DNA from 4 places in the Rhizobium sp. P43 genome. Region 4 is predicted to be linked to each of the others. Evidence: riboswitches for the same ligand, from Rfam matches in the RefSeq annotation. Region 4 holds a riboswitch; each other region holds the start of a gene.
The links. A riboswitch is a leader RNA that binds a small molecule or an ion and turns the genes downstream of it on or off. The one in region 4 is predicted to bind cobalamin.

Region 1: it holds a riboswitch for cobalamin, as region 4 does, so the genes downstream of both, AC1PUL_RS17555 (DUF1636 domain-containing protein) here and AC1PUL_RS13115 (aromatic ring-hydroxylating oxygenase subunit alpha) in region 4, are expected to answer to the same signal.
Region 2: it holds a riboswitch for cobalamin, as region 4 does, so the genes downstream of both, cobU (bifunctional adenosylcobinamide kinase/adenosylcobinamide-phosphate guanylyltransferase) here and AC1PUL_RS13115 (aromatic ring-hydroxylating oxygenase subunit alpha) in region 4, are expected to answer to the same signal.
Region 3: it holds a riboswitch for cobalamin, as region 4 does, so the genes downstream of both, bluB (5,6-dimethylbenzimidazole synthase) here and AC1PUL_RS13115 (aromatic ring-hydroxylating oxygenase subunit alpha) in region 4, are expected to answer to the same signal.

The regions. Positions count from the first base shown of each region.
Region 1 is NZ_CM161539.1:3,499,717-3,506,982, forward strand. Features, by position in the region: gene AC1PUL_RS17545 (ABC transporter substrate-binding protein) at 1-689, opposite strand, end outside; gene AC1PUL_RS17550 (ABC transporter ATP-binding protein) at 717-1,517, opposite strand; gene AC1PUL_RS17555 (DUF1636 domain-containing protein) at 1,514-1,921, opposite strand; cobalamin riboswitch at 2,031-2,258, opposite strand; gene AC1PUL_RS17560 (sugar-binding transcriptional regulator) at 2,701-3,654, shown strand; gene AC1PUL_RS17565 (ABC transporter substrate-binding protein) at 3,803-5,116, shown strand; gene AC1PUL_RS17570 (carbohydrate ABC transporter permease) at 5,259-6,131, shown strand; gene AC1PUL_RS17575 (carbohydrate ABC transporter permease) at 6,143-6,967, shown strand; gene AC1PUL_RS17580 (ABC transporter ATP-binding protein) at 6,980-7,266, shown strand, end outside.
Region 2 is NZ_CM161539.1:1,727,357-1,734,622, forward strand. Features, by position in the region: gene cobN (cobaltochelatase subunit CobN) at 1-691, opposite strand, end outside; gene cobW (cobalamin biosynthesis protein CobW) at 1,023-2,099, opposite strand; gene cobU (bifunctional adenosylcobinamide kinase/adenosylcobinamide-phosphate guanylyltransferase) at 2,103-2,633, opposite strand; cobalamin riboswitch at 2,819-3,192, opposite strand; gene AC1PUL_RS08590 (hypothetical protein) at 3,259-4,074, opposite strand; gene AC1PUL_RS08595 (ATP12 family chaperone protein) at 4,138-4,944, opposite strand; gene AC1PUL_RS08600 (HAD-IA family hydrolase) at 4,954-5,607, opposite strand; gene AC1PUL_RS08605 (RluA family pseudouridine synthase) at 5,604-6,593, opposite strand; gene crcB (fluoride efflux transporter CrcB) at 6,687-7,064, opposite strand; gene AC1PUL_RS08615 (flavodoxin domain-containing protein) at 7,122-7,266, opposite strand, start outside.
Region 3 is NZ_CM161539.1:1,282,017-1,289,282, forward strand. Features, by position in the region: gene AC1PUL_RS06350 (LTA synthase family protein) at 1-967, opposite strand, end outside; gene AC1PUL_RS06355 (NAD+ synthase) at 1,138-2,817, shown strand; gene AC1PUL_RS06360 (TolB family protein) at 2,847-3,683, shown strand; cobalamin riboswitch at 3,722-3,911, shown strand; gene bluB (5,6-dimethylbenzimidazole synthase) at 3,953-4,690, shown strand; gene AC1PUL_RS06370 (DUF2865 domain-containing protein) at 4,647-5,702, opposite strand; gene AC1PUL_RS06375 (acyl-homoserine-lactone synthase) at 5,834-6,475, opposite strand; gene AC1PUL_RS06380 (helix-turn-helix transcriptional regulator) at 6,579-7,266, opposite strand, start outside.
Region 4 is NZ_CM161539.1:2,601,578-2,608,843, forward strand. Features, by position in the region: gene minC (septum site-determining protein MinC) at 1-240, opposite strand, end outside; gene AC1PUL_RS13100 (BA14K family protein) at 429-938, opposite strand; gene AC1PUL_RS13105 (BA14K family protein) at 1,149-1,568, opposite strand; gene AC1PUL_RS13110 (FAD-binding oxidoreductase) at 1,793-2,875, opposite strand; gene AC1PUL_RS13115 (aromatic ring-hydroxylating oxygenase subunit alpha) at 2,878-4,122, opposite strand; cobalamin riboswitch at 4,225-4,422, opposite strand; gene AC1PUL_RS13120 (DUF6656 family protein) at 4,726-5,331, shown strand; gene AC1PUL_RS13125 (GGDEF domain-containing protein) at 5,348-6,427, opposite strand; gene AC1PUL_RS13130 (L-threonylcarbamoyladenylate synthase) at 6,647-7,266, shown strand, end outside.

The DNA.
Region 1 (7,266 bases), 900 kb from region 4:
ATGATGTTGACGCCGCCAGCGGCCTCGATCATCGCCGTCGGGATGCCAAAGCGGCCCGAGGTGAAGGGTTTTTCGGTACCAGAATCATAGACGAAAACGCGCACAGGCTTTTCGACGGCGCCGATCCGTGTGGTGATGTCGGCGAGCTGCTTGCGGTAGCCAGCCACCAGCGCCTCGGCACGATCCTCGACGCCGAAGATCTTGCCGAGATTCAGGAGATCGACAAACATGTCGTCCATCGTCGGCTTGTTCTTGGCCATGATGTGGATGCAGGATTCGGTCAGCTCATAGACCTTGATGCCGAAGGGGGCGAGCGTCTCGGGCGTCACCTCGCCGCCGACCTTCATGCCGTAGTTCCAGCCGGCGAAGAAGAAATCGGCGTCGGCGTTCAGCAGGACTTCCTTACTCGGATATTTGGGCGAAAGCTCCGGCAGTTCCCGAACACCTTCCCGCAAGCTCTCGTCCAGGGTCTTCCAGCCGGAAACACCGGTATAGCCAACCATTCGGTCCTGAAGCTTCAGCGCCAGCATCATCTCGGTCAGATTGACGTCGTTAGAAATTGCACGCGCCGGTGCGGCGTCAAAGGTGACATCGCGGTTGCAGCTTTTCACGGTGACGGGGAAAGCGGCTGCGGACGTTGCAGCAACCAGTCCTGCCAGCAAAGTGACGGAGGAAGCGACGAGAGAAATCTTGAACACGGTTTATGCCTTTCAGTTTTAGCTGAGCGTTCTGGAAAAGGTGAAATGGCCGGCATGACTGGATGAGCTCGAGACCGAATACATGCGGGCACTGACGCCGAAGGTCTGCGATACGGCATCCTCGGTTAGGATTGCCTCCGGACTGCCGAATGCCGTCATCCGGCCGTGATGCATGATGGCGACATGCGAGGCGAAAGAGGCGGCAAGATTGATATCGTGCAGCGTGGTGATGATGGTCAGCTGGAGCCCCGCCAAGAGATCGAGGATCTCCAGCTGGTGGCGAATATCGAGATGGTTCGTCGGCTCATCGAGGATGATGATCTGCGGGTCCTGTGCCAGGGCTCTGGCGACGAGCACTCGCTGCTTTTCCCCGCCCGACAGGGTGGAGAACTGGCGATGGGCAAGCCCCACGACATCGAGATGTTCGAGCGCATGGATGACGGCCTCATGATCCCGTTCCGCCCAGCCGGTCAGACCCTGGCGCCACGGCACCCGCCCCATCATCACGACGTCTCGGGCGGTGAACGGGAAATCAGCGGGCATTTCCTGCAGGACAACGCCAATCTTGCGGGCGAGCTGGCGGGGCGAGAGGCCGCGAAGATCCGCCCCGTCGATTTCCACTTTTCCCTGAAGGGGTGTCACGCCGCGATAGAGGCAGCGAAGCAGAGAGGTTTTGCCCGCACCGTTTGGTCCGACAATCGCGAGCCGGTCGCCGGCGGCGATGCTGAAGCTTACATCGCGAACGAGATAGTGGCCGAGCTTCGGTCCCCAGGCGAGACCGGATACGGTAACGGAGCAGCCGAGCGTATCGCAACTCATTGGACGGCCTCCGGGCTCATTTCCGACACAAGGATCGCAGCCGGGATGCGGGCAAGGGTCTTGCCACGCAGGCCTGCAGGTCGCTCGGCCTCACGCGTCATGCCATCCGGCATACGCAGATAGAGGTCCGCGAAATCGACCAGGGCCTCAAGGTCGGTGTCGGGCTGAACATCGCCAAAGAGATAGGTGACCTTGCCAGACGCCTGAAAGGCAATCGTGCACGGGCGATCGCAGCCGGCCATGCAGACGGTTCCCGCGACCATGAAATCGGAGCCGGTATCGGCTCCGAGCCGGTGAAGGCTGTCCGTCAGACGATGCAGCAGATCAAGGCCTGGCCGGCATGTTTCGCCACGCCGCCGGCAGTCGGTGCATACCGTTACATGATGTCGTTTTGATTCTGCCACCCAAGCCCTCCGCAGGAGATCTCCGGAGGCAAAATGACAATATGTTGCACGCGCAAAGACGCGCGGCCGCAAAGCCAGTTCGTATCCATCGGCACACCCCGTCCGCTACGTTTTTTCCCACTTGACGGCAGGTCTCCTGGCTTACGGATATCTGCTGCATCCACCTTCCCACGACAAAGCGCAGTGGCCCGGCGCTGACGCGCCGAAAGGATGACAGCAATCCGCCTACAGTTGCGGGGGCAGCCACGGTCTTGGTCCCTGTTGGGTCGTCCGCACCGTGTTCCCTATTAATCCCCTCGGAGTCATCCGCTGGGGAACCGTCATCTGTTTGATTAAGGCCAGCGAGCCCCGTCAGTCAAGTCTTGTCGTTTTGTTATGTAATATCGTTACATTTGTCTAGTGTGATTTTGTCCCGTCCTTGGGGAGAGTACCGTCACGGTTTCACTTCGACACCATGACAATGGCAATGTGTCAGACCTCGCGGGCTCGATCAGCGCTTGTTGTACTCGTCCATGGTCTACGTCCAGGGATCGGGCGAAATCCTTCGCCCATGGATCTCGGCTGCGGCTAGCCTGGCGACATCTACTGAGCCAAGCGTTTCCCTCTCCACAGCGACCATTGAGATCCGGCGTATCATCATCATGACCCTGAGGTTGAAGTGCCTCAAAGGCTCAACCGGTCACCCGTCCGGACGTTCCCGCGGACCTTTGGAAGCAGAGGCCGGATTTGACACGGATCGGCAAAATTGGCAGCAGTGTCTTGGACTGGGAGGAGACTGCATGGCACGACGTGGTGAGGGTCACACAAGACTGGATGATGCGGCTCGGGCCGGATGGCTCTATTATGTCGCCGGCCGGACGCAGGACGAGATCGCCGCCGCCATGGGGATATCGCGCCAGAGCGCGCAGCGCCTGGTTTCGCTCTCTGTCGCGGAAAAGCTCATCAAGGTGCGGCTCGATCATCCGATCGCAGCCTGCCTTGAACTTGCCGACGCCCTCAAACGCAAGTTCGGACTGAAGGAGGTGGAGATAGTTCCCACCGATCCCGGGTCTGAATCCGCAACCGTGGGCGTTGCGGAAGCCGGCGCAGCGCAGCTTGAGCGCTGGCTGAAACAGACCGATCCGCTCGTCATCGCGATGGGCACTGGCCGCACGCTGCGCGCGATGATCGATCAGCTCTCGCCCATGGAATGTCCGCAGCACAAGATTGTCTCTTTGACCGGGAACATCAGTCCAGATGGATCGGCCGCCTATTTCAACGTCATCTTCTCGATGGCCGATGCGATCAAGGCACCCCATTTCCCGATGCCGCTCCCGGTTATCGTGTCCTCAGCCGATGAAAAACAGCTTCTGCACAAGCAACCGCTCGTGGCGCCCACCATTGCGCTCGGCCGGCAATCGGACGTCACCTTCGTCGGCGTCGGCGAAATGAACATGAAGGCGCCGCTTCTGGTCGACGGCTTTCTGAAACCCGACGAGATGCAGGATCTTCTGGGCGCCGGGGCCGTCGGCGAAATCTGTGGCTGGATTTTCGGAGAAGACGGCACACTGCTCAAGCATCCTGTCAATGAGCGGGTTGCCAGCCTGGAAATCCCCTCGCGGGAAACCTCGACCGTTGTCGGTCTGGCACGGGGTCGACGCAAGCATCCGGCGATTCTCGCGGCGGTGCGCGGCGGGCATATCAACAGCCTGATTACCGATGAAGAGGCGGCACGCTATCTCCTCTCCAGCTGAGATAGACTAAATTTTTCAATTGGATTTCATGGATTTAGGTCATCCTTGCGGCACCGCAGCAAGGAATCTGGATTGACATTTTTCGCCCTTGAAGTGAGTAATTGCCCATGAGCAAAGCGAATGCTCATTACTCTTCTGGGAGGAAGACATGAACTTGAAGACGATTTTGCTGGGCGCCTGCTCAGCGCTGGCGCTTGCCGGCATGGCCTCGGCCGAAACCCTGACGATCGCAACCGTCAACAATGGCGACATGATCCGGATGCAGGGTCTGACCTCGGAATTCACCGCCAAGAACCCCGACATCCAGGTCGAGTGGGTCACGCTCGAAGAGAACGTGTTGCGCGAGCGCGTCACGACCGACATCGCGACAAAGGGCGGCCAGTACGACATCATGACGATCGGCACCTATGAAGTTCCGATCTGGTCCAAGCAGGGCTGGCTGCTGCCGCTCGAAAACCTCGGTGCCGACTACGATGTCGATGACCTTTTGCCGGCGATCCGCTCGGGCCTGACCGGCGATGACGGCAAGCTCTATGCTGCTCCGTTCTACGGCGAATCCTCGTTCATCATGTACCGCAAGGACCTGATGGAGAAGGCCGGGCTCACCATGCCTGACGCGCCGACCTGGGAATTTGTCGCCGATGCTGCCCGCAAGATGACGGACCGCGCCAACGACATCAACGGCATCTGCCTGCGCGGCAAGGCCGGCTGGGGCGAGAACATGGCCTTCCTGACGGCCACATCGAATGCCTTTGGCGCCCGCTGGTTCGACGAGAACTGGAAGCCGCAGTTCGATCAGCCGGAATGGAAGAACACGCTCGACTTCTACGTCAAGCTGATGAACGACGCCGGCCCGCAGGGCGCCTCGTCGAACGGCTTCAACGAGAACCTTGCGCTCTTCCAGCAGGGCAAGTGCGGCATGTGGATCGACGCCACCGTCGCCGCTTCCTTCGTGACCAACCCGAAGGATTCGACCGTTGCCGACAAGGTGGGCTTCGCGCTCGCCCCCGACACCGGTCTCGGCAAGCGCGGCAACTGGCTCTGGGCCTGGAACCTCGCCATTCCGGCAGGCTCGCAGAAGGCGGAAGCTGCCGAGAAGTTCATCTCCTGGGCAACCAGCAAGGCATATCTCGAACTCGTCGCTTCAAAGGAAGGCTGGGCCAACGTTCCTCCGGGTACGCGGACCTCTCTCTACGAGAACCCGGAATACCAGACGGCGGCGCCTTTCGCGAAGATGACGCTGGACTCGATCAACGCGGCTGACCCGAAGAACCCGACCGTCAAGCCGGTGCCCTATGTCGGCGTGCAGTTCGTGGCGATCCCCGAGTTCCAGAGCCTCGGCACCTCCGTCGGTCAGCTCTTCTCGGCAGCGCTTGCAGGCCAAATGTCGGTCGATGATGCGCTGGCCCAGGCACAGAGCCTGACCGAGCGCGAAATGACCCGCGCCGGCTACATCAAATAATCCACCTCCCAAACCTGCCTGCCCGGATTGCGATCCGGGCAGGAGAGACCTCGACCGCTTGCGGCCAATGCCGGTCGTTGTCACTTTGCCTCCAACGGGTCCCGGACCTTGTCCGCTTGGGGCCATCAGGGCGAGCTTTATCATGGCTACTCAAAACACACGCACCCTGGCCCGTCTGATGATGGCGCCGTCCGTCGGTCTCCTGCTGATCTGGATGATCGTGCCGCTGGCGATGACCTTGTGGTTCTCCTTCCAGAACTACAATCTGCTCAATCCGGCCAATGTCAGCTTCGGTGGGTTGTTCAACTACCGCTATTTCTACACGGATCCGGCCTTCTTCCAGTCGGTCTGGAACACGCTGCTGATCGTTGGCGGCGTGCTGTTCATCACCATCGTCGGCGGCATCCTTCTGGCCCTGCTGCTTGACCAGCCGATGTTCGGCCAGGGGATCGTGCGCATTCTGGTGATTTCGCCCTTCTTCGTCATGCCACCGGTCGCCGCGCTGATCTGGAAGAACATGATCATGCATCCGGGCTACGGCGTGCTGGCGGACATCAACCGCGCGCTCGGCTTCCAGCCGGTGGACTGGTTCGCGCAATATCCGCTGCTCTCGATCATCATCATCGTCGCCTGGCAGTGGCTGCCCTTTGCGACGCTCATTCTCCTGACCGCCCTGCAGTCGCTCGATGGCGAGCAGCAGGAGGCGGCCGAGATGGATGGTGCACGCTTCATCGACAAATTCATCTATCTGACGCTGCCGCATCTCGCCCGCGCGATCACCGTGGTCATCCTGATCCAGACGATCTTCCTGCTCGGCGTCTATGCAGAGATCCTGGTCACGACCAATGGCGGTCCGGGCTATGCCTCGACCAACCTCGCCTTCCTCATCTACCGCACGGCATTGCTCGGCTACGACGTCGGCGGAGCCTCTGCGGGTGGCATCATCGCTGTCGTGCTTGCCAATCTCGTCGCCATCTTCCTGATGCGCGCCGTCGGCAAGAACCTGGACCGGTAAGGAGACCCGCCATGGCCCGTGCCACAAGCCCCCGCCGCAAGATCCTCTTCACGGTCCTCGCCTGGAGCATCGCCTTCGTGATCTTCTTCCCTATCCTCTACACGCTGATCACCAGCGTGAAGACGGAAACGGAAGCGATCCAGGGCTTCGACATGATCCCCACCTTCACGCTCGAGAACTACGTGACGGTGCAGACACAGCGCGACTACATCAAGCCCTTCATGAACTCGGTTATCCTGTCCGTGGGCTCGACCATCCTGGCGCTGATCGTCGGCATCCCGGCCGCCTGGGCCATGGCGTTTTCGCCGACCCGGCGGACCAAGGACATCCTGATGTGGATGCTGTCGACCAAGATGATGCCTGCCGTTGCCGTGCTTGTGCCGATCTATCTGCTGTTTCGTGATTTCGGCCTGCTCGACACCCGCATCGGGCTCACGGTGATGCTGACGCTGATCAATCTGCCGATCGTCGTGTGGATGCTCTACACCTATTTCCGCGAGATCCCGGGCGAGATCCTGGAAGCCGCGCGAATGGACGGTGCCTCGCTGTTCAACGAGATCGTCTATGTGCTGACGCCGATGGCACTGCCGGGCATCGCCTCGACGCTACTCCTCAACATCATTCTCGCCTGGAACGAGGCCTTCTGGACGATCCGGCTGACCACCACCAATGCGGCGCCGCTCACCGCCTTCATCGCCTCCTTCTCCAGTCCGCAAGGCCTGTTCTGGGCGAAGCTGTCGGCGGCCTCAACGATGGCGATCGCGCCGATCGTCATCCTGGGCTGGTTTAGCCAGAAACAACTCGTACGCGGCCTCACCTTCGGCGCCGTCAAGTAAGGATACCCGATCATGGGCAGCATCAAACTCGAACAGCTCTCCAAGTCCTTCGGCGAGCATGCGGTCATCCCGGGGATCGACCTTGAGATCAACGACGGCGAGTTCGTCGTCTTCGTCGGCCCCTCGGGCTGCGGCAAGTCCACCCTTCTGCGTCTGATCGCAGGTCTGGAAGACGCGACAGGCGGGCGGATCCTGATCGACGGCAAAAACCAGACGCAGACGCCACCCGCCCAGCGCGGTCTTGCCATGGTCTTCCAGTCGTATGCGCTATACCCACACATGAGCGTGCGCTCGAACAT
Region 2 (7,266 bases), 870 kb from region 4:
TCCCCGCCTGCGGGGAGAGGGTCAGGGTGAGGGGCTGGGCTTGCGCTGAGATTTGCCCCTCATCCGCCCTTTGGGCACCTTCTCCCCGTGAACGGGGAGAAGGGAACGCCAGCCTCTCCCATTCCTCAACCCCGATTACGCCCCTGCTCGGCCACCAAATACCGGCCTTCAACAGCGGACGTGCAGGCTCCGGCCGGTCGGCGCCACTGAGCAAGGCCTCGGCATAGGCGACGAAAGCGGATGCATTCCCCGCCCCACCTTCGGTCAAATAGGTCCAGAGAGCCTGGCGATCGTCATCCCCGCAGGCCTGGAAGGGTGCAAGCCCCTCGTCCGGCTTGTCGTCACCGGGCAGCACGACGATTGCTCCGCCGCTGCGACGGGCGCAAGCATGCAGCGCCTCCAGCGCATAGTGGAAGTAGCTCGCCCCACCCAGCGCCCTGACCACGATCAGCCGCGCATGGCGTGCCGTGCGCTCGATATAGGTATCGACCGACATCGGGTGCTTCAGGGTCATCAGGCTGGCGAGCCGCCAGGGCAGCGCTTCTCCGCCCCTCGCTTCAACGGCTGCGGCAATTGCCGCCAGCTCCGTGTCCGCCGCCGAGAGAAACAGCACGTCCCCCGGCGTCTGGCCAAGATCGATCGCCTCGTCGCCGTCGCTGATCGATCCCTTCTGGGCTAGGAGGAGATGCATGACGGCTCCCGACGAATATTCTTTGACCGGCTGGTGGTCAGAGGTTGGGATACCCCCCTCTGCGCCCTGAGCCCGTCGAAGGGCGGGCATCTCCCCCTCAAGGGGGGAGATCGGAAGCCGGAGATGTCGCGCACCTCCGGAAAGCCTTTAGCTGCAACAGCCCTGGATGTCGGGCCACGAAAAGTCGATGACGTGAGCAAAAACCCTGGCCGCCGGATGTCAGTTTGTCCGGGAACCGCCAAGCGCGCGCCGATCCGATCTCCCCCCTTGAGGGGGAGATGGCCGGCAGGCCAGAGGGGGGTAGCAACGCATGCCATCGCTAAACCGTTTCTCAACCCGCCGCCGCCTGCACGTCCTCGACCACGGCGCCGAAATCCCATTCATGCAGGCCGATCACCACAAGCCGCGTCTCGCGCTTCTCGGCTGATGTCCAGGGACGGTCGAAATAGGTGTCGATGCGGGTGCCGACGGCCTGGATGACGAGGCGCATCGGCTTCCCGGGCACGTCGATGAAGCCCTTCAGGCGCAGGATGTCGTGCTTCTCGATGACCGGCTTCAGGCGGTCGACGAACTCCGCCGGGTCCTTGATCGCGCCGAGCTTCAGGACGAAGCTTTCGAACTCGTCGTGGTCATGATGATGGTCGTGGTCTTCGCCCGAGGCATGGAGTGCCTCGTGCTCCAGCTCGTGATGTGACTTGCGGTTTTCGATGTCGTCTTCGGTGCTGGCGCCGATCCCGAGCAGCACGAGTGAAGGCACTTCGCCATTCTTCGCCTCGATCATCGAAGGCTTGCGGCTGGTGCGGCCTGTGACTTCTGCACGCACCGCGGCGATGCCGGCAGCGTCGAGCAGGTCGGTCTTATTGAGCACGATGAGGTCGGCGCAGGTCAGCTGGTCCTCGAACAGCTCCTCGATCGGGCTTTCGTGGTCGAGATTGTCGTCCTCGGCGCGCTGGGCAGCGACCGCGTCATGATCATCGGCGAAACGACCGGCGGCAACAGCCGCGCTGTCGACCACGGTGACAACGCCATCGACCGTGACGCGGGTGCGGATGTCAGGCCAGTTGAAGGCGGCGACCAGCGGCTGTGGCAGCGCCAGACCCGAGGTCTCGATGACGATATGGTCGGGCTTCACGTCGCGGTCGAGCAGCTTCTGCATGGTCGGCACGAAGTCGTCGGCCACCGTGCAGCAGATGCAGCCATTGGTGAGCTCGATGATGTCGTCCTCGGTGCAATTCTCGGCGCCGCAGCCCTTCAGTACATCGCCATCGACGCCGAGATCACCGAACTCGTTGATAATGAGCGCGATCTTCTTGCCGCCGGCATTCATCAGCATGTTGCGGATGATGGTGGTCTTGCCCGCGCCGAGAAAGCCGGTGATGACGGTGGCGGGGATCTTCTGCTGCAACATGGTTCAACCCTTCATTTTCAGCGGCAATCCGGCCGCAACGAAATAGACGTCTGCCGCTTGAGCGGCGATGGCTTGGTGGAGACGGCCGGCATGGTCGCGGAAGGCGCGGGCCATCTTGTTTTCGGGCACGATGCCGAGGCCGACCTCGTTGGAGACGAAGATGACGGTGGCCTGGAGTTCCCCGAGACTGGCCGCCAGTGCCGCGCCGTCCGCGTCGACATCACTGCCCTCCTCCATCATCAGATTGGTGACCCAGAGCGTCAGGCAATCGACGAGGATGACGCGACCGGGCTGGTCCAGCGCCTTCAGCGCGCCGACGAGATCGACGGGCTCCTCATGGGTCGTCCAGCCATCATCTGCGCGGTCGGCCTTGTGGGTCTCGATGCGGGCACGCATTTCTTCGTCCCAGGCGCGGCCAGTGGCGAGGTAAAACCTGTCAAAGCCGGTATCGCGGGCCAATCCCTCGGCAAAGCGTGACTTGCCCGAGCGGGCGCCACCGAGAACCAGGATGGATCGGGAATGGGATGCGGTCATGGGTTGCCATGACCTTCGACCGCGCGCAGACGGTCTGTGGCGCATGCCTTCAGCATGCACGAAAGATCAAACGATGCCCGGCTCCAAAAAACGGACCGGCACCGTCGGGTCGACAAGGACCCGCGGATGCAAGACGTCGCCACGACAACCTCCGTGCTGGCAACGGGGAAACCTCCCCAGTGTGGGCACCATGCCCGTGGATGGCAGGTCTCCTGGCTCGCAGGTCGTGGTCTTCGAAAGGACCGTCGGGTTCTCCTCGCCTTCCCAGGGTTTGCGACAACACGAAAGAGCGGACGATTCGTAGAGAAAGAGGCGTCCTGCCCCGGCTGATCGTGTTGCCACCCCAGTGGCTTTTCCGCTTTGCCGTTTTCGATCGGCCGGTCGCACCCTGCGACCCGTCACCACCTGAAACGGCAGAGCGGATGGAGAACCCTCGCTGCAATACAGTCGCGGGGTCGGCTGCGTTCCGCGTGCCCGGTTGGGGTCCACGCCTTCGCATTCCCTTTTGCTCTCCGGACAACATCTCTGCCGTCCGGAAACCATCCATCACGAGGATTAGGCCGAGGTCGGGCCCAAGTCAATCACGGCTGCGGCGCACGCATGCGTCATTGCGCCCGGGCATGGCTCAAGGGGTCGCCGGGCAGGTCGGCGTCACGGCGGGGTCACAGTCTGGTCGAAGGCGAATGGTGCCGACGGCTCCCTGTTCGACCGGTGTACCCTTGCCGACATCGGCGGCTCGACGGGCAGGCTGTGGCGGTGCAGCGGGGCTGACGGTCGGCGTTTCCGCAACCGGAGGAGCTGCCATTTCCTGCGGCGGCGGTGCGGGCGTGGGCGGCACGGCAACGACAACAGGCTTTTGTGGCTGAGGCACTGACGGGGTGGTGGCGGCGCGCGCATCAGGAGCCGAAGAAGCCGGCGCGGTCACCGGCGGCGGATCTGAAGCAAGCCGTGTCGACACGGTCCGGGGCGACAGCGACTTGCGGATGCGCGGCGTGGTCAAGGAGAAGGCGAAGCGAATGCGGGCGGCAATCTCTTCCGCAAGGGCGTGGCGGGCCCAGCGCGGGTCGTCGGTCGGGCTGTTGACCCGGAAACTTCCCTTGGCCACCGGCTCGCCGGTTTCGACCGAAACGGCCGTCACGGTGAAGTCAGCCTGGGCGAGACGGCGACGGGCGCCCTCGCCAAAGCCGAGACGATCGATCTTCACGAGCAGAACAACACGCTCGGCGCCCTGCGGAGCCCGGGTCGCAGCGATGGCGGAGGAAACACGACGGTCCACGCTCTCCAGCAGTTCAAGGGGAACCCGCGCATCGGCCATCACCGTGACGTTGCGGACGAAATAGACCAGAGGTCGATCGATGCTGCGTCCCTGGAAAAGCGTACAGGAGCCCAGCAGCATGGTCAGGCTCAAGGCAAAGGCGATGCGAAGGCTCTGCGCAAACATGACGACCCCGGACAGGTGATTCTCGACCTGTCCGACAATTCGCCATGTATGGTTAGTGGATGGTTAACTTTGCGACTGGATCGCGTGGAACAGCGCTGCGGCCGAGGCATATTCACCGTACCTGGCCTCTCGGCGCGCTTCGGCCTCGGCATCGGATCCCCAATGCTCGATCGTCCAGTCCTCATCGAGATGGGCAAGCGTCCAGACCTCATCGAGATCGAAGGCGCCTTCGGCAAATGCGAGTGTCAGCACCGCCGAGCCGGTGAGCGTGGTCACCACGTTCAGGCAGGAAATCCGGAACGGATCGCGATAACGCTCAAGGGCGCGGGCATAGGCAGCGACCGCTTCCTGTGGCTGCTCCTGATGCATCACGCCCTCAACGAGGAAGAAGCGGGTGCCATGCGCCGTGGCAGCCCATGACAAGACGGGATCCCAGCGGGCCGACTGGCGGTCGATCAGTTCCTTCGGGCCGTCGGCGCGGTAGCAGAGCAGATCCGTGCCGGCAAAACGCACGATCTCGGCAAAGACCTCGTCCAGGCTATTGGTCACCGCGTCGATCGCCGTATTGGCGAGCTTGGTGACCGGCATGGTTGCCGGGTCGATGTGTTCGCCCTGCCCGGCCCATTCGGCCACGACGAGTTCGGCTGCCTCGCGGGTCGGCAGCGTCAGCAGGTTCTTGGCAGGGGTCTTGACCGGCTTGCCGTCGAGCGTGATCGAGAAGCCATCCTCGCGCGCCTCGATCCCGACGCTCTCGTAGAAGCGCTTCGGCAGCGGTCGCTTCATCTGGATCTGCGCCCGGCGCACCGGGTCCTCATGACTGGGCTCCGGGATAAAGGTCCCGAAGATGTCCTGGCTGAGTTCGTCGCGCATCAAAGGCTCCTAGTGGATATAGGCCAGAAGGTCGGCGGGGCGTTCGACCACGGCATCGGCACCGGCCTTCCAGAGGTCGTCCGCCTTGGCATAGCCCCAGGACACGCCGATTGCGGTTGCACCGGCGGCCTTGGCCATCTGCATGTCGTAGATGGCATCGCCGATGACGATGGTCTCGCGCGGGGCGATGCCGGCCTCGTCACAGCATTCGGTCACCATGGCCGGATGCGGTTTGGACGGGCACTCGTCGGCCGTGCGGCAGAAGAGGAAATGGGGCTTCAGCCCATGGCCTTCAAGGATCATCTCCAGACCGCGGCGCGACTTGCCGGTGACGGCGCCGAGCCAGATGTCGTCGCGGGCGATCAGGGCGTCCAGGACATCGCGGATGCCATCGAACATGGTTTCGCCGAAACCGGAGTCGCGGCGGACATCGGCAAAGATCGCCTTGTAGTGCGCGGCCATGGCGACTGCCTCGTCGTCGGCATGCGGCTTGCCATCCATGCGGGCGATCGCGATGTCGAGCGTCAGGCCGATGATCGACTTGGTCGTCTCAAGTGCCGGTTCCGGCTTGCCGAAAGCAATGAAGGTGTGGCGCATGACTTCATGGATCAGGCCGGCGCTGTCGACCAGCGTGCCGTCGCAATCGAAGAGAACAAGCTTCATTCGGCGTCCCTGTCCCCATCCGCCTGGTCGAAACCCAGCAGGTTCCAGCTCTGCACCATGTGCGGCGACAGCGGCGCCGTTACCTTGAGGCGTCCGCCATTCGGATGTGGCAGGTCGATATGCCGGGCATGCAGATGCAGCCGCTTCTGGATACCGCCGGGGAAATCCCAGTTGTGGTCGTCGATGAAATATTTGGGATCACCGATGATCGGGTGACCGATATGCAGCGCATGAACGCGCAGCTGGTGGGTACGACCGGTGTATGGCTCCATCTCCAGCCAGGCGAGGTTCTGGGCGGCCGTATCGATGACACGGTAGTAGGAGACGGCGTGGTCCGCCCCCTCCTCGCCATGCTTGCAGACGCGCATCCGGTCGCCTTCGTCGGTCTGGTCCTTGGTGAGCCAGGTCGAGATCTTGTCCTCGTGCTTGCGCGGCACACCCTTCACCAGCGACCAGTAGACCTTCTTGGTATCGCGCTCGCGGAAGGCCGCCGTCAGCTTCTGGGCGGCGCCGCGCGTGCGGGCAACGACAAGAACGCCCGAGGTGTCACGGTCAAGGCGATGCACGAGGCGCGGCTTCTCGCCCTTCCGGCTCGTCCAGGCTTCCAGCATCTTGTCGATATGGCGGGTCAGGCCCGAGCCACCCTGCACGGCAAGGCCGGCGGGCTTGTTCAAGACGAAGACCTTTTCGTCCTCGTGCAGCAGCATGCGCGACAGAAGTTCGTGGTCGTCGCCGTGTTTCAGATCGTGGCTTGCGATCGGGCCGGTCTTCTTGGCGTCGACATCCATGGGCGGAACGCGCACGACCTGGCCGGGCTGAACGCGGGCGTCGGTCTTTACGCGACCGCCGTCGACGCGCACCTGGCCGGAGCGCAGAAGCTTCTGGAGCGCGCCGAAGCCAAGACCCGGATAATGGATCTTGAACCAACGGTCGAGCCGCATGCCGGCCTCGTCGGCCTCCACGGTGATATGTTCGATGCCTGCCATGAGGATACTTTCTACTCGGGTTCTCCACCCACTTATCCCGTGCCTTTAGTAGATTTCGGGCGGAAAGGGAAAGCCGAAATGCGCAGATGCGTTTCAGAACAGGCTGCGTCCGAGGGCAAGTCCACCGAAAGCGGCGGCCAGCGAGAGAACAACGCTCGCAAAGACATAGGCAAAGGCGGTCAAGCCCTCACCGCGTTCGAAGAGCGCCATCGTATCGAGCGAGAAGGACGAAAAGGTGGTGAAACCGCCCAGGAAACCGACGACAAGGAGGAGGCGAAGTTCCAGGGGCGCGGAAAACTTCCGGGCAATCATCTCTGTCAGAAGTCCGATCACAAAAGAACCGACGATGTTGACGGTGATCGTGCCCCAGGGAAAGGCTGGGCCGAGCAGGCGGGTCATGGCAATCCCCGTCAGATAACGCGCCACGGACCCCGCCGCACCGCCGGCGGCAACGAGCAGGATGTTGAACATGGAAACCTCCGGCTTGAACAGCCCTCTCAGCCGTTCAAGCCGGTCCAGGCCGCCGCGTCAACCCTTGGCCGACGCTAGAAACTCCGTCACGAAAGCGGACAGAGCCGTCCAGTCGGTGAATTCGTGATCTCTGGACACATCCGTGGGCGCGTTTTCATGCTCGGCCATACGCCGGATGATCCAGCGTTTGAAGAAATCATAT
Region 3 (7,266 bases), 1.3 Mb from region 4:
CCGGTGAAAAGACCTGCCCGGATTGGCTCGCACGAATGGTCGGCATGGGATCTGCGGAGAAGCCTACGCTGTTCATGCGGGTGGGATCCCACAGGGATTCACTCATCACGACAATGACGTCGGCCTGACGGCCGGAGAAGAAGGACGCGGGGAGCCTGTCCGTCTGAATGTCTGTGATAGCGACATTGCTGTAGCCGGCCGGGGCCGCGACATTGGCCATCGGCACGTTGAAGGCGAAGGCGAGCAGGAAGCCGTTGTGCCGGTAGTTTTCTTTCTGGTCCCACATCATGGGCACGATGTTGAGGCGATCGCGGAACGCGGAAAACGCCATCGGATCCATCAGAGAGACGAAGCCGGCGAGAAGCGGAAATGCGACGGCCAGACGAATACCGCGGGCAGGCAGGTTCAGGCGCGGGAATACCTTGCGGCTTTTCCAGATCAGGGCGACAAACGCTACCACAAAGACAAGGCTGCCGACGGCAAGCCCGATTGCCTTGAAGGGCTCGGCCGCAACCATGGCCGGCATGAGCTGCATGATCTGACGACCGAAGAGCAGGTCGCTCGGGAAAAGCGGATCCGACAGGAAGAGTTGCTTCTGCCCCGAGAAGAATGCCGGCAGCAGCAACAGGGGGCCGACAAGCAGTGTCGACTGATAGGATTTGCCGATGATCGCATCGGCAAAGGCCAGAATGAGAAAGACGATACCGACGGCCACAGGGCCGGGACGGCTCGTCGAGGTCATGTATTCCACGACATCGATCATGCTGCCACGCGCCAGGACCTCGCTCAGCAGAACGATCGCCGCAGCAATCAGCGCCGTGTTGATAGACTGGACAACGAGCTGGACGATCCAGGACCCGCCGAGCTCACGCTCACGCACCGCACCGAAGGCGGTAAAGATGTTCGCGACTCGCGTTTTCGGGCTGGTCTGGACCACGTCGAACTCCAGGTCATGGGAGGGTGTCATGAAAGGTTCGCATAGGTGTCACATAAGTGTCATGAATGCTACATGAACCGAAAGCGAAGAACCTTTGTTCCCAGAAATTCCGGTGGTTTGGTTAGCGCCGGAGCACCATATAAAGGGGGCGCCCGCGAAGCGACGTTGCGATAGGGCGGGCGAGCGGCTAAATCGGTGTCATGAGCGAAGCAAAGAAGATCTCCGACGTCCTGCGCATAGCGGTGGCACAGTTCAATCCGACGGTGGGTGACGTCACCGGCAATCTCGCCAAGGCGCGTGCTGCGCGTGCCGAGGCTGCCGGGCAGGGGGCCGATCTCCTGCTCCTGACGGAGCTCTTCATTTCCGGCTATCCGCCGGAAGATCTGGTGCTGAAGCCCGCCTTCCTCAAAGCCTGTCTGCAGGCTGTCGAGGCGCTTGCCGCCGATACTGCCGATGGCGGTCCGGGGGTGATCGTCGGCTTTCCGCGGCAGGGCGAGAAGGGCCGGCACAATTCCGTTGCGATCCTCGACGGCGGCAAGATCCTTGCCTTCCGCGACAAGATCGATCTGCCGAATTACGGCGAGTTCGATGAGAAGCGCGTCTTCGTCGAGGGCGAGATGCCGGGACCGGTGAACTTTCGGGGTGTTCGCATCGGCGTGCCGATCTGCGAGGAAATCTGGAACGATCTCGGCGTTTGCGAGACGCTGGCCGAGACGGGGGCCGAGATCCTGCTCGTGCCGAATGGCTCGCCCTATTATCGCGGTAAGGTGGATGTCCGCCATCAGGTGGCGCTGCGCCAGGTGATCGAAACCGGACTGCCGCTGGTCTTCGCCAATCAGCTCGGCGGTCAGGACGAACTGGTCTTCGACGGCGCGAGCTTCGCCTTCAATGGTGACAAGTCGCTGGCCTTCCAGATGAGCCAGTTCGAGGAGACGCTGTCGGTCACGACCTGGCGACGCGCGGCCGATGGCTGGCGCTGTGACGAAGGGCCGATGTCGCGCATCCCGGAAAAGGAAGAGGCCGATTACCGCGCCTGCGTGCTCGGTTTCCGCGATTACGTCAACAAGAACGGTTTCAAGAGCGTCGTGCTCGGTCTCTCGGGCGGTATCGATTCGGCTATCTGTGCGGCGATCGCGGTGGATGCGCTGGGCGAGGAGCGCGTTCGCACGATCATGCTGCCCTACCGCTACACCTCGCAGGAAAGCTTTGCCGATGCCGAGGCCTGCGCCAAGGCGCTCGGCTGCCACTACGACATCGTGCCGATCCAGGAACCGGTCGAGGGCTTCCTCTCGTCGCTGTCGGACATGTTCGAGGGCACCGAGAGCGGCATCACCGAGGAGAACCTGCAGAGCCGTACGCGCGGCACGATCCTGATGGCGATCTCCAACAAGTTCGGCTCGATGGTGGTGACCACCGGCAACAAGTCGGAGATGTCGGTCGGCTACGCGACGCTCTATGGTGACATGAACGGTGGCTTCAATCCGATCAAGGACCTCTACAAGATGCAGGTCTATGCGCTGTCGGCCTGGCGCAACGCCAATGTTCCGCCGGGTGCGCTTGGCCCCTCGGGCGAGGTGATCCCGGCCAACATCCTGTCGAAGGCCCCCTCTGCGGAGCTTCGACCGAACCAGACCGACCAGGATTCGCTGCCGGCCTATCCGGTTCTCGACGACATTCTTGAATGCCTGGTCGAGAAGGAAATGGGTGTCGACGAGATCGTCGCTCGGGGCCATGACATTGCGACCGTACACCGGGTCGAGCACCTGCTTTATCTCGCCGAATACAAGCGCCGCCAGTCGGCACCGGGCGTGAAGATCACCAAGAAGAATTTCGGACGCGATCGTCGCTATCCGATCACGAACCGGTTCCGCGATCGCTGAGCGATCCGGGACGGCCGAGAGGAAGCATCATGCGCAGTTCCGTCGAAATCTTTGACATCAACACCCGCGAATGCGAGGTCGTCTGGCAGACGGAAGATCTCGTCGAGGCGCCGAACTGGTCGCGGGACGGCGAGTTTCTGATCATCAACGGCGATGGGCTTCTCTATGCCCTGCCGCTCGATGAGGAGGACCCAGAGCCGGAACTGATCGACACCGGTTTTGCCGTTAGACTGAACAACGACCATGGCATTTCGCCTGACGGTGCCTCGATCGCCTTTTCGGACCATACGCTCTACGGCAAATCCTGCATTTATCTGCTGGGCGATGGTGACGACGAGCCGCGCCAGGTGACCGACAATATGCCGTCCTATTGGCATGGCTGGTCGCCGGACGGAAAGGAACTTGCCTATTGTGGTGATCGCGGCGGTGTCTTCGACATTTACACGATCTCCACGAAAGGCGGGTCCGAGCGACGTCTGACGCATGGCGAAGGTCACAATGACGGTCCCGATTACTCGCCTGACGGTCAGTGGATCTATTTCAACTCAAGCCGCAGCGGCACCATGCAGATCTGGCGGATGCGCACGGATGGGAGCGACCCGCAGCAGCTGACTTCGGACGGCTACGGCGACTGGTTCCCGCACCCGTCGCCGGATGGGAAGAAGGTGCTGTTCCTCTCCTACGACGCTGACGTGACAGGCCATCCGCGTGACAAGCAGGTCAGGCTTCGGCTGATGGATGCCGATGGCGGCAATGTCGAGACGCTTCTCGAGTTCTTCGGCGGGCAGGGCTCGATCAACGTGCCGAACTGGGCGCCGGACGGAACGGCCTTCGCCTTCGTGCGCTATTTCCCACGGCCTGAGTGACGCTGTCGCTTTTGGTCTGTCCTCCGCAACCTCCGTCAAGTAGAACACCTGTGTCAGGTGCCTGCCGGAAGGCGGGAGAATCGGGAAGCCGGTGAAAATCCGGCACGTGCCCAACGCTGTGAGGCGGACGTGACGTGTGAGGGGAAACCCAGCCACTGGAGCAATCCGGGAAGGTGCGCGTCGCGGATGAAGCCCAGTCAGAAGACCGGCCTGGCGAGATAGACCGAACCCGCGTGGACGGCGGGCGGTTGCGCATTGTGGGGATTACGATGCACGACAGACCGAACGAGTTTCTCGTCCGGACAGCGCCCTTTGCCGAGCCTGACAGGGACGCCGTCTACCGGGCCATCCATACGCGCCGTGACGTGCGCGACCAGTTCCTTCCCGATCCACTGCCGGACGATCTCGTGCGCCGGCTGCTGCAAGCCGCCCATGCGGCGCCATCCGTCGGCTTCATGCAGCCCTGGAGTTTCCTGCTGATCCGCAATTCCGAGACCCGCGAGGCGGTCTGGCAGGCGTTCAGCCGGGCGAATGAGGAGGCTGAGGCGATGTTTCCTGAGGAGCGTCGCAGCGCCTATCGCGCGCTGAAACTGGAAGGCATCCGCAAGGCGCCGCTCAATATCTGCGTCACCTGCGATCCGGATCGTGCGGGGCCGGTCGTGCTCGGGCGGACCCATGATATGCGAATGGATGCTTTCTCAACCGTTTGTGCGATCCAGAACCTCTGGCTGGCCGCCCGGGCCGAAGGGGTGGGCCTCGGCTGGGTCAGCATATTCCACGAGGCGGAGGTGAGGGCGATCCTCGGAATACCGGATCGGGTGCAGATCATCGGCTATCTCTGCCTCGGCTATGTGGATGAACTCTATGCCGTGCCGGAACTTGCGTTGAAGGGCTGGCGCCAGCGCCTGTCGCTCGACGATCTCGTCTTCGAAGACCGCTGGGGCGAAAAGCCGGAGGAGCCCGTCACTCCTGCAGCGGCTGGGGTCCCGGGGCTGCGGGGTTCCTGAGGTCGATCGTCCCCTTGTCCGACGGCAGGAAGGCGGGCCCCACCTGCCTAACATTCAGGTTTGCCTCGTCGAGCTCGCGCTCGATCACCGGCTGGGTGGTCGGCTCTGTCGGTTTTGTCTTGGGGGAGACTTCCATGATCGAGGATTGGTACTCAGGAACGGCAGATCTCGGCGTCATGCGCTGATAGTATTGCTGCAGGTTGCAGCCACAGGAGGGTTCTGCATCGCTGCGACGGTTGCGATAGAGAAAGGCGTTGGGCAGATCGCGATAGGGGCGGCCGGTGACCGCCGAAACCATATCCACTGTCTCGCTCAGTTCCGGAGCATGGAAGAAGAGCTCGGTCTGCGTCCCTGGACACATCTGCTGGCATTGCGCCGCGTCGCGGGCAAAGTTCATCGCCGAGGTCTGAGACGAGATCGGGAAGAAACCGCCGTCGCAGGTGCGCACACAAAGCGTGCGCACATTGCCGCTTGGCAGCATTCCGATGGACGGCGGTGTGGCTGAATAGGCGGCTTCCGCTGCCCTGTCCGGACGGTAGGGTTCTGCCACGCTGTCGAGATAGGGGATGCGCTCTGCCTCTTCTGGATAGGCGGCCTGATCCGGGCCGCAGCCATTTTCCTCAAGCGCCGTGACCAGGGCCGCACGGGTGTCGGCAACCCGGCTCGCGCGCAGATCCGCGAGCCTTGCGGTCAGGATGTCGCGATTGGCCTCCATGCGGGAGATCGCGGTTGCAAGATCGCTGCAGTCGTTGCCGCCATCCGGACGTATCTGGACAATCGACGAAGTCAGGCAGCGGAGCCGACGCTGGTCCTGGCGTGCCTTGCGCAGTTCAAGGTTCTGCTGGGCAATCGCGCTGGCATAACTGTTGATCTCGGGCGATGGCGAGCCCTGTTCGACCAGCACAAGCCGATCCCGCAGCCGTTCGCAGAGCGCCGAGGCTTCCGCCCCGCCCGGGATGACGCTAGCGAGCGTGAGCAATACAGCGATCGAAATTGTTATTCTGCTCGGCACATCCGGATCCCAGTGGTCGCTTGCAAGGCAGAATAAAGCCCTTGTAAACCCAGGATAGCCGAGTGCCGGTGAAATGAAAATGACGGATGACATGGCGGATGCATGCGCTGTCATCCGCCATGCGATGTGGATTACGCGGCCTGCGCTGCCATCAGCGTCATCGGCTCTTCCAAGACGCTGCCGTCGATCGCCGCAATCGCCTTCATCCTATCGAGCAGGTCTTCGGAGACCTCCCAGGATACCGCGACCGCCTGGACAACGCCGATGCGGCGAGGTTCTCCGATCCGGATCCCTGGGCAGCCCATGCGCTTGAACATGCGTTCCAGGAAGACATCCGTGACGGTGACGATATGGCTGAGGTCCGAGGCGAGCCCGAGTTCGCCGACACCGCACATCAGTTCTGCTGCGGCAATTGTGACCTGGTTGCTGGCGCGGTCCTGCGAAATCTCGGGGTCGATGCAGAAGCGGCTGGATTCCCACACGGCTGCACTACGAATTTGCGGCCCATTGCCTAGAAGGATCGGGAATGTATCGTCGAGCATATTCGGCCCGAGGGTTGGCAGCAGACGCAAAGACCCCCGCAACTTTCCTTCCTCACTATAGGAGAGAACATAGAGCGGATTGGCCCGATCATAGTCGTCGATTTCCCAGGCGTCGCGGACTTGCACCTCCCAGCCGAGGAGGTCATGGAAGACCCGCTTTCTCAGCCTGTGCATCGCGTCGATATCGGCTGGAAACTGGCTTCTGCGGCTACCGTTGATGATCCTGATCATGCTTTGCTCCTTCTTGCAGAACGGAACAGGCAAAATGCAGTTCAATGGTCGTTTATGAAACTGACGGTGGCGACAGCTTCAGCGCTTGCAATCTGTGATACGATCAAGGGATTTGCAAAGCGGGCTCGGCCAACCTGGGGATCAGGCCGCGCCATACCGCTTCCGCCACAGCCTGGGCATTGTTGACGACATCGAGTTTTTGACGCGCATTCGCCATGAAATGACGGATGGTGCGTTCAGAAATGCCCAGGATGACGGCGGTTTCCCAGTAGCTTTTGCCGGCTGCAATCCATGCCAGTGTCTCCCTCTCACGACGTGTCAAAGGGCGAGCCCGGGCTTTTTCCTGATGGTCACTGGTTGATGTTTTGATAAAACGTGCATTCAGAAGGGTCGCGAGGCTCAGGATGTCGCGGTCGTTCTGACGGCGCCAAGCCGCCAGTTCATCGAACCTGGAGGGAAACTCGACGAGCAGGCAGCTCTGTCTGCCGGCCAGGGGATAACCGACAACCCTGTGATGGTGATGGGCGGTCCGGTGCCAGGACATGAACTCGATCGGCTCAAGAGCAGAGAGCACGCCGGAAATTTGCTCGAGGATCGGCTTTCGGTTCAATGTCCGCGCCAATTGCTGGGCATTGCGTTTCTGGCTGTAGAACATGTTTTGAACGCGTACGCGCCCGCCGGGGATCACGCCGCTCAAATAGATGATCGGGCCGGTCCCATAGGATGCCTGAAGCCTTGAGAGAGTGGACGCTGGATCAGGCTTCTCCTGTCGGTCCAGCCAATCCAACAGA
Region 4 (7,266 bases):
GATCGAGACGTTGCGGGACGCCAGTTCGGCAATCAGCGCCTTGAGCTGGGGACGATCGATCTCGATCTCGGAGACATCGAGGACGACGGGACGACCGAGGAAGAAACCGGCCGAACGGGCCGCGAGATCGTCAAGCCGGACGAGCCAGTCGTCGAACGGCAGATCCGGCGTCAGGACGACGGCCAGGAAGGATCTTCCCTTGATGCGGATGGAGCGGGGTTCGGTTAGCACTTTGGTCATCTACGTAAACAAATCGTTGACCAAGAAGTATCGCCGATATGGTTAACAAAGGGTTAACGCAGCGCTTTTGCCGTTAGGAAACAGGCGGATCGGGGAGATGAAAAAGCCGCCCGCAGCACGAGGCCGGAGCGGCATATTGTTAACTTTTCCCGGCTTCAAACGGAAGCCCGGTCACGTGCCGGTGCCGATCAGTAATAGGGCGAATAGCACTGCTGGCGAGGGCCGTGATACGGCTGGAAGGTGTTCGAGTAGCTATCATAGGACCGATAGCGCGCCTGGCACCAGTCATAGTGACGCGGGTTCAGACCGGCCGCACGGGGGACGGGTGCCGGACGTGGCTGCGACGCAATCGCTCCGCCGATGATCGCACCGGCCGCAAAGGCTGCGAGCGGGTACCAGTAGCCATTGTGATAACGGTAGCCTGCGCGGCGTTCGCGATAGCCGCGATGGCCGTTCCAGTAACGGGCGCGCTCGTAGCGGTCATAGCGGTCATAGCGGTCATATCGATCGTAGCGGTCGTAACGACGCTCGCGATAGATGCGGATCTGGCCATCGATATACTGGACATTTGTGGCATCTGTCGTCGTCGTGGCCGGGGCCACCGGGCGGATGACCTGGGCCTGGGCGGGGACCATGCTGGTGACGGCGAGGATCGATGCAAGAGCGGCGACGGCCGTCGTCTTGAATGCACTCTTCATGATGTTTCTCCCTGCGTGTTTCCTGAGGCCTCGGAAAGCGGACGATCCGCCCGATCCCCTGACCTTGAAACAAAGGTTAACGATACCAGCCTGAACCCAGAATTAACGCTCTGTTCAGGGTTCGCGCCCGACGCATGGCGGCACCAGGACAGTGCGGGCGCACCAGTGCCCGTCAACGCGGATGCATGAGTTTTGTTCCTGCGACCGGCATCAATAGTAGGGCGAATAGCACTGCTGGCGGGGGCCGTGATACGGCTGAAACGTGTTGCTGCGCCAATGATAGGAGCGATAGCGCTCGGCGCACCAGCTGTGGTGTTTCGGATTGATGTCGCCCCGGTAATTCACGACATGCCGACGCTGGATCGGATAATCGACGATCACCCCTGCCCGCATGGAGCGCGGGGAGAACCAAAGCCCATTGTGATAAACATATCCCGGCCGATGCACGCGATGGCCATAGACCCGTTGGCCATGATGACGCGAATACACGGTGACCCGCTCGTAATGCCGATAGCTGGTTTGGCGTTCGTAGATGCGGACTTCGATGCCACCGGCATTCGCCGCATTCCCGGTCATCATGAAACCGGTCACGGCAAGGCATGCGGCGGCAAGAGCAGAAACAAGCTTCATGCGTGATCCCCCTTTGACTGAACCTCCACTCGCCTGCACCGGCCATCATGGCCGATCAGACCCGACCGCAGCGCGCGGCAGGAGGCTCCATCAGAGGATGCTAATCGGGGCGCTCTCGAGCGGCAAGAGGCCACGCCACATCGCAGAGCCGCAGAGACGACGAGAGGGCGAATCCGGCCCGGAATCGCCCCCTTCTCACGTGCAATTGATCGCGGAGGCGATGCTTAGGCTTCGATTTCGATGTCGCCCTTCGGCCGCGAACAGCAGGCGAGGATGTAGCCCTCGTCGATCTCGTCATCGAGAATGCCGCCATTGTGGTCCATCTCGACCTCGCCCGAGAGCTTCATGACCTTGCAGGTGCCGCAGAGACCGGATTCACAGGCAGCCCCGATGCGCACACCGGCGGCGCGGGCCGCCTGCAGCACGGTATGGCCGGGCGCGCAGAGACCGTCCTTGCCGGACATGGCAAAGGTGACCTTGGTCGGCTGCTCGCCATCGGCATACACAACGACTTCAGGCAGCTCCGGCTTGACCGGCTGGAAGGCTTCCTCGTGATACTGCTTCATGTCGAAGCCGGCACCTTCGAGCGCTTCGCGGACGGTCGCCATGAAGGGCGCCGGGCCGCAGCAAAAGACGGTGCGCTCAAGGAAATCGGGGGCAAGCAGCGCGATCTTCGCCTTGTCGATGCGGCCCTTCAAGCCCGACCAGAGCTGGCCGCGCGAGACCTGCTCGACGATGAAGCCCAGCGTCAGATGCGGCATCTCGCGGGCCTTGGCCTCAAGCTCCCAGCGGAAAATGATGTCGTCGGGCGAGCGGGCACAGTTCAGGAAAGTGATGTCGCTGTCGGGGGCCCGGTCGCTCATGTCGCGGGTCATCGACATCATCGGCGTGATGCCGGAGCCGGCGGAGATGAAGAGATACTTCTTGCCCGGATACTTGGCATAGGAGAAGTCGCCGAGCGGACCGAAAGCCTTTAGCGCCATGCCGGGCTTCAGATTGTCGAACATCCAGCGGGTGCCGATTGAATCCTTCTGCGCCTTGACCGTGACCGCGACCGTATAGGGCCTGGAGGGGCTGGAGGAAAGCGTGTAGGTGCGCATCACCGGCTCAGGCCCGACGGGGATTTCCAGCGTGACGAACTGGCCCGGCATGTAGCGGAACCACAGGTTCGGCTTGTTCGGCTTGAAGGTGAAGGTCATCACGTCTGCGGCCTCAGGCGTGACGGCGACGCATTCGAGGAGATGCTCCCGGTCTGACCAGGGGCGCATCTCGTCGACATGACGATACTGGGTGACGGCGATGTTCATGATCAAGCCACCGCAGACAGGCGGGCCTTGTCGCCCTGCAGGCGGCCCGTCATGAAGTTGGAATACCATTCGACGAACTGCATGACGCCGCCTTCGTGATCGACGGAATAGGGACCGGGCTCATAGGCCGGCGAGCGGATGCCGAAGGCGTTTTCCTCGACGATCGAGCGGTCCTGGTCGTTGGTCATGTTCCAGACATGGGTCAGCTCTTCCAAGTCGTAATCGACGCCTTCGACGGCATCCTTGTTGACCAGCCAGGTGGTGGTGACGGCGGTCTCTTCCGCCGAGATCGGCAGGACGCGGAAGGAGATCGCGTGGTCGCCGAGGATGTGGTTCCAGGTCGTCGGATAGTGGAAGAGCAGCATGGTGCCGATATGGCTGATCGGCACGTCGGCGGAAAGCGGCTTCTTCACGGCGCGCTTGCCGGACATGGTGTAGCTCTCGGCATCCTGTATCAGCGGCATGCGGGCGGTGCGGAACTGGCCAGACGGGTCCATCTTGAACTCGGACGGTAGACCGGCGGCCTCGCAGCGGGCCCAGTGCTCGGAAATGAACGGGTCGTCGCCTGCCCCTTGCACGCCGGTTGCGGTCGGGGCTTCCGGATAGGTGCGGCAGAGTTCGGGATGGTTGCTGGCGCAGTGGTAGCATTCGCGGTTGTTTTCCCAGACGAGCTTCCAGTTGCCCTTTTCGATGATCGTGTTCTTGTGGGCGACCTTTGCCTCCCAGAGGCGATGCGGCGCAAGGTACGGTTCGATCGAGGCGCGGACGGGGGTGAAATCGGCAGGCTCATTGGCGAGGCAGACGAAGATATAGCCGCCGACGCTTTCGCAATGCACGGTCTTCAGGCCGAATTCGGCCTTGTCGAAGGTCTCGCCCATCTGGCGGGCGAAGACGAGCGAACCGTCGAGATCATAGGTCCAGTTGTGATAGGGGCAGACGAGCTTGGCAGCCGCCCCCTTGTCCTTGGTGCAGACGCGGTGGCCGCGATGGCGACAGGTGTTGTGGAAGGCGCGGATGACCTGATCCTTGCCGCGCACCACGACAACGGGGTAATCGCCGATCTGGGCGGTGAAATAGTTGCCGGCGCGCGGGATCTCGCAGTCGTGGCCAATGAACAGCCAGTCGCGATACCAGATCATTTCCATGTCGAGCTTGAAGTAATCCTGATCGATATAGAAGGGCTGTTCGAGCGAGAAGCCTTCGCGGCGGTTCTTCAGCTGGCGCAGCACGGTGGCCTGCAGGTCCATGTCGTCCTCGTTTTCAAAAACTCGGGGGAGAAAAGAGCACAGCCTGTCGTCGCCTTGAGAAGGCGGTGCGCATAGCTATCTCCGGTCGCCCTCCGCAACCTCAAATGTCCGTCTGCCGAGGCTGGTTTCCGGGCTCAGGAGCATCCTTGCGGATCAGACCGACGCCTTCCCAGGTCTCCCCCCAGTGGCAATGTGTCGGTCCTTCACTCCACCACCGTTGCGGGGGCAGCGCCGGATTTTGACCGGCTTCCCGATTTCCCGCCCCCTTAGGAGGGCAGCACCTCGAGCTTCACTGCATCTAATCACAGGCCAGCGCCACACGCTGCGCTGCGAAACGACACGGCGGAAATCGTTTGCGACATCCCACAGACGGTGTGGATTCAGGCCAAGTCGCCAAATTTCTCATTCTTTTCCGACATCTGCGCGCGAGCAAAACACCAGGCGCCAAAAAGCGTGGCGCAAACGAGCGATCGACAAGGATTTTTCCGATTTGCGCTGCGGCAAGCCTCGCGAAACCTCGACAACGCAGAATACCGTCAAATCATGATTAACCATGCTGCGCTAAGCTCAAGCAGTCAGTCCGGGTACCGTCAGAGCGTCGAGATGCAGAAACTGAGATACTACGCGGCTCCCAAAGGGGAAACGAAATCGGCGCCGCCCGCCAAGGCTGTCCATACCGAGTTCCTCAGAACCGGTCGGATCTCGCGTAGCCGCGAGGACTGGCTGCCGGATGAGCGCCGTTATCTCACCTATGAAGAGGTCGCGGAGCGGACGGGTAAACGCCTGGAGCGGGCTGCCGAGACGACGCATGAGCGGATCAACGGCTTTCACCGCTCCATCAAGTTTCCCAAGATCATCTTTCACCGCACCCTGAACAACAGCCCGCATCTGGGCTATTGCCACGTCACGGCAGCGCGAACGAATTTCGCCCAATATGCGGATGTGAAATGGGCCTTCTACATCGCCAACTTCTTTGCGGAGCTTGGCGGCGAAGAGGTGTTCTTCGAGCAGATCAAGCAGAATTACGGGCGGATGTATTTCGCCGTTGCAATCAAGCCGGAAGCGGAAGCGAAGTCGATGACGATCGACCGGTCAATCCGAGACAATGGTTTGCTGTTCCAGACGGTCGATCCGAAAGAAGCACTTCGAAACGTGCTGATGCTCGGCGCGCGTGACGCCGAGCTCAGGAAGATTATCGCCAAACTCTAGGGGAAGGCTGCGGCGCTCAGGCGCCGAAACCGCCGACCGGCTTCTTCTTGTAGAGCAGCCAATCCTTCGAGACGTAGTCGCTCACCCCATAGATCGTCACGGTATCGCCGCCGGCGGCCTTGGAGGTTGCAAGGGCCTTTTCAGCAAAATTGGTGAAATCGAAGGCGTTCGGGGCCTGTTCCGAGAAGCAGATGCCGAAGGACATGCCGAGCTGGCCGAGACGGGCGCCGCTCGACGAGCCAACGAAATTCGTGGCCTTCAGCTTGGCGCGCACGAGTTCGACGACGCGGCTGACTTCTTCCTGATCAGACGTATAGAGAAGCAGGCCGAAGCGGCCGGCATCGAAGCGGCAGGCCAAATCACCACCGCCGGAGACGGCTTCGAGCACCTTGGCAACCTGCATCAGGAAGCGTTCGGCAACCGCCGGGCCCATCTGTTCCTGGATGCGAGCATAATCGTCGATCTCACCGATCGCGACACCACACAGGAGGGGCATCTCCGGGTTTGCATAGACCTTGGCGATGGCCTTGTTGAAAGCACGGCGGGAGGCAAGCCGGGTCACCGGGTCAACGAATTTCGCCGCTTCCGCCTCTTCCGCCTCGCGCTGGAGATCGGCAAGGGCGGCCGTCTTGTCGACGACGGCACGCACCACATTGCTGTTCTGGTGCGCGCGCTTTTCGGTCGCGGCCTTCAGCATCTTGATCGACTGGCCAAGCGGGGTGCCCTCGAGATCGGCTTCCGTCAGGATGGTCTTGGAGGCGTGGCCGATGACGCGGCCGTAATCGGTCAGCGAAATCTTCTCTTCGTTGAGGAGCGAGATGAAATTGCTCATTTCGGCGCGAACCTGGCCGTTCTGGCGGCTCAGCAAACCGTCTTCATGGTGATGGGGCAGATACTTGCGGCCGAGCTCGTCGAGCGCTTCCTGGGTTTTGACCTTACCGAGCGCGATGAACTCACGCACAAGTTCCGGATTGCTGCCTGAATAGGCTTCATAGACCAGTTCGTAATTGCGTGGCAGACCGTCGATGCCCATCTGATGCATGGCGGTCGCGACGCGAAGCGCAATGCTGGCGGCCGGGTTCTTCACTTGCTGCATCTGTCCAATTCCCCGAATGAGGCTTTCCGTCTCTTAATCGCGACGATAGGCCAACATTTCTTTCTTTCGGTTACGCCGGTGATTAAAATTCGAACGGTTTGCCCATCCCCTTTAAAAAATAGGGTGGAATCTGCCGGTTTCGCTGTGGAAAAAAGAACTTTGCCGCCCCGCCCTGCTCAGGATAAGGACGAGCGATTGATGGCAGGAAGGCTGAAAAACATGGCGCGGATCATCCCGATCGCTACTGAGAAGGACAAGGTGGAGGCCATCGCGGCGGCGACGGAGGTGCTGATGCGCCAGCGTCCCGTGGCCATCCCGACCGAGACCGTCTACGGGCTTGCAGCCGATGCGACGCATCCCGCCGCCATCACCTCGATCTATGAGACCAAGGGCCGTCCACGTTTCAACCCGCTGATCTGCCACATGTCGGATCTTGCCATGGCCGAGCACTATGCCGTGTTCGATCCGCTCTCACGGCAGCTGGCGGCAGCCTTCTGGCCCGGACCGCTGACCATCGTTTTGCCGCTCAAGGAGAATTCGGGCATTCATCCGCTGGCGACGGCAGGTCTCGATACGGTCGGTATCCGTGTGCCCGTCGGCTTCACGGCAGAGCTGATTCGCAGTCTCGGGCGGCCGCTGGCGGCCCCGAGTGCCAATTCCTCCGGCCGTATCAGTCCGACCACCGCGCAACATGTCGAAGCGGATCTCGGCGGCAAGATCGACGTGATCGTCGATGGCGGCCCCTGCCCCGTCGGTGTGGAATCAACCATCGTGAAGGTCGAAAGCGGTGAAATCCGCCTGCTTCGGCCTGGCGGCATCGATGCCGAGGCGATCGAGGC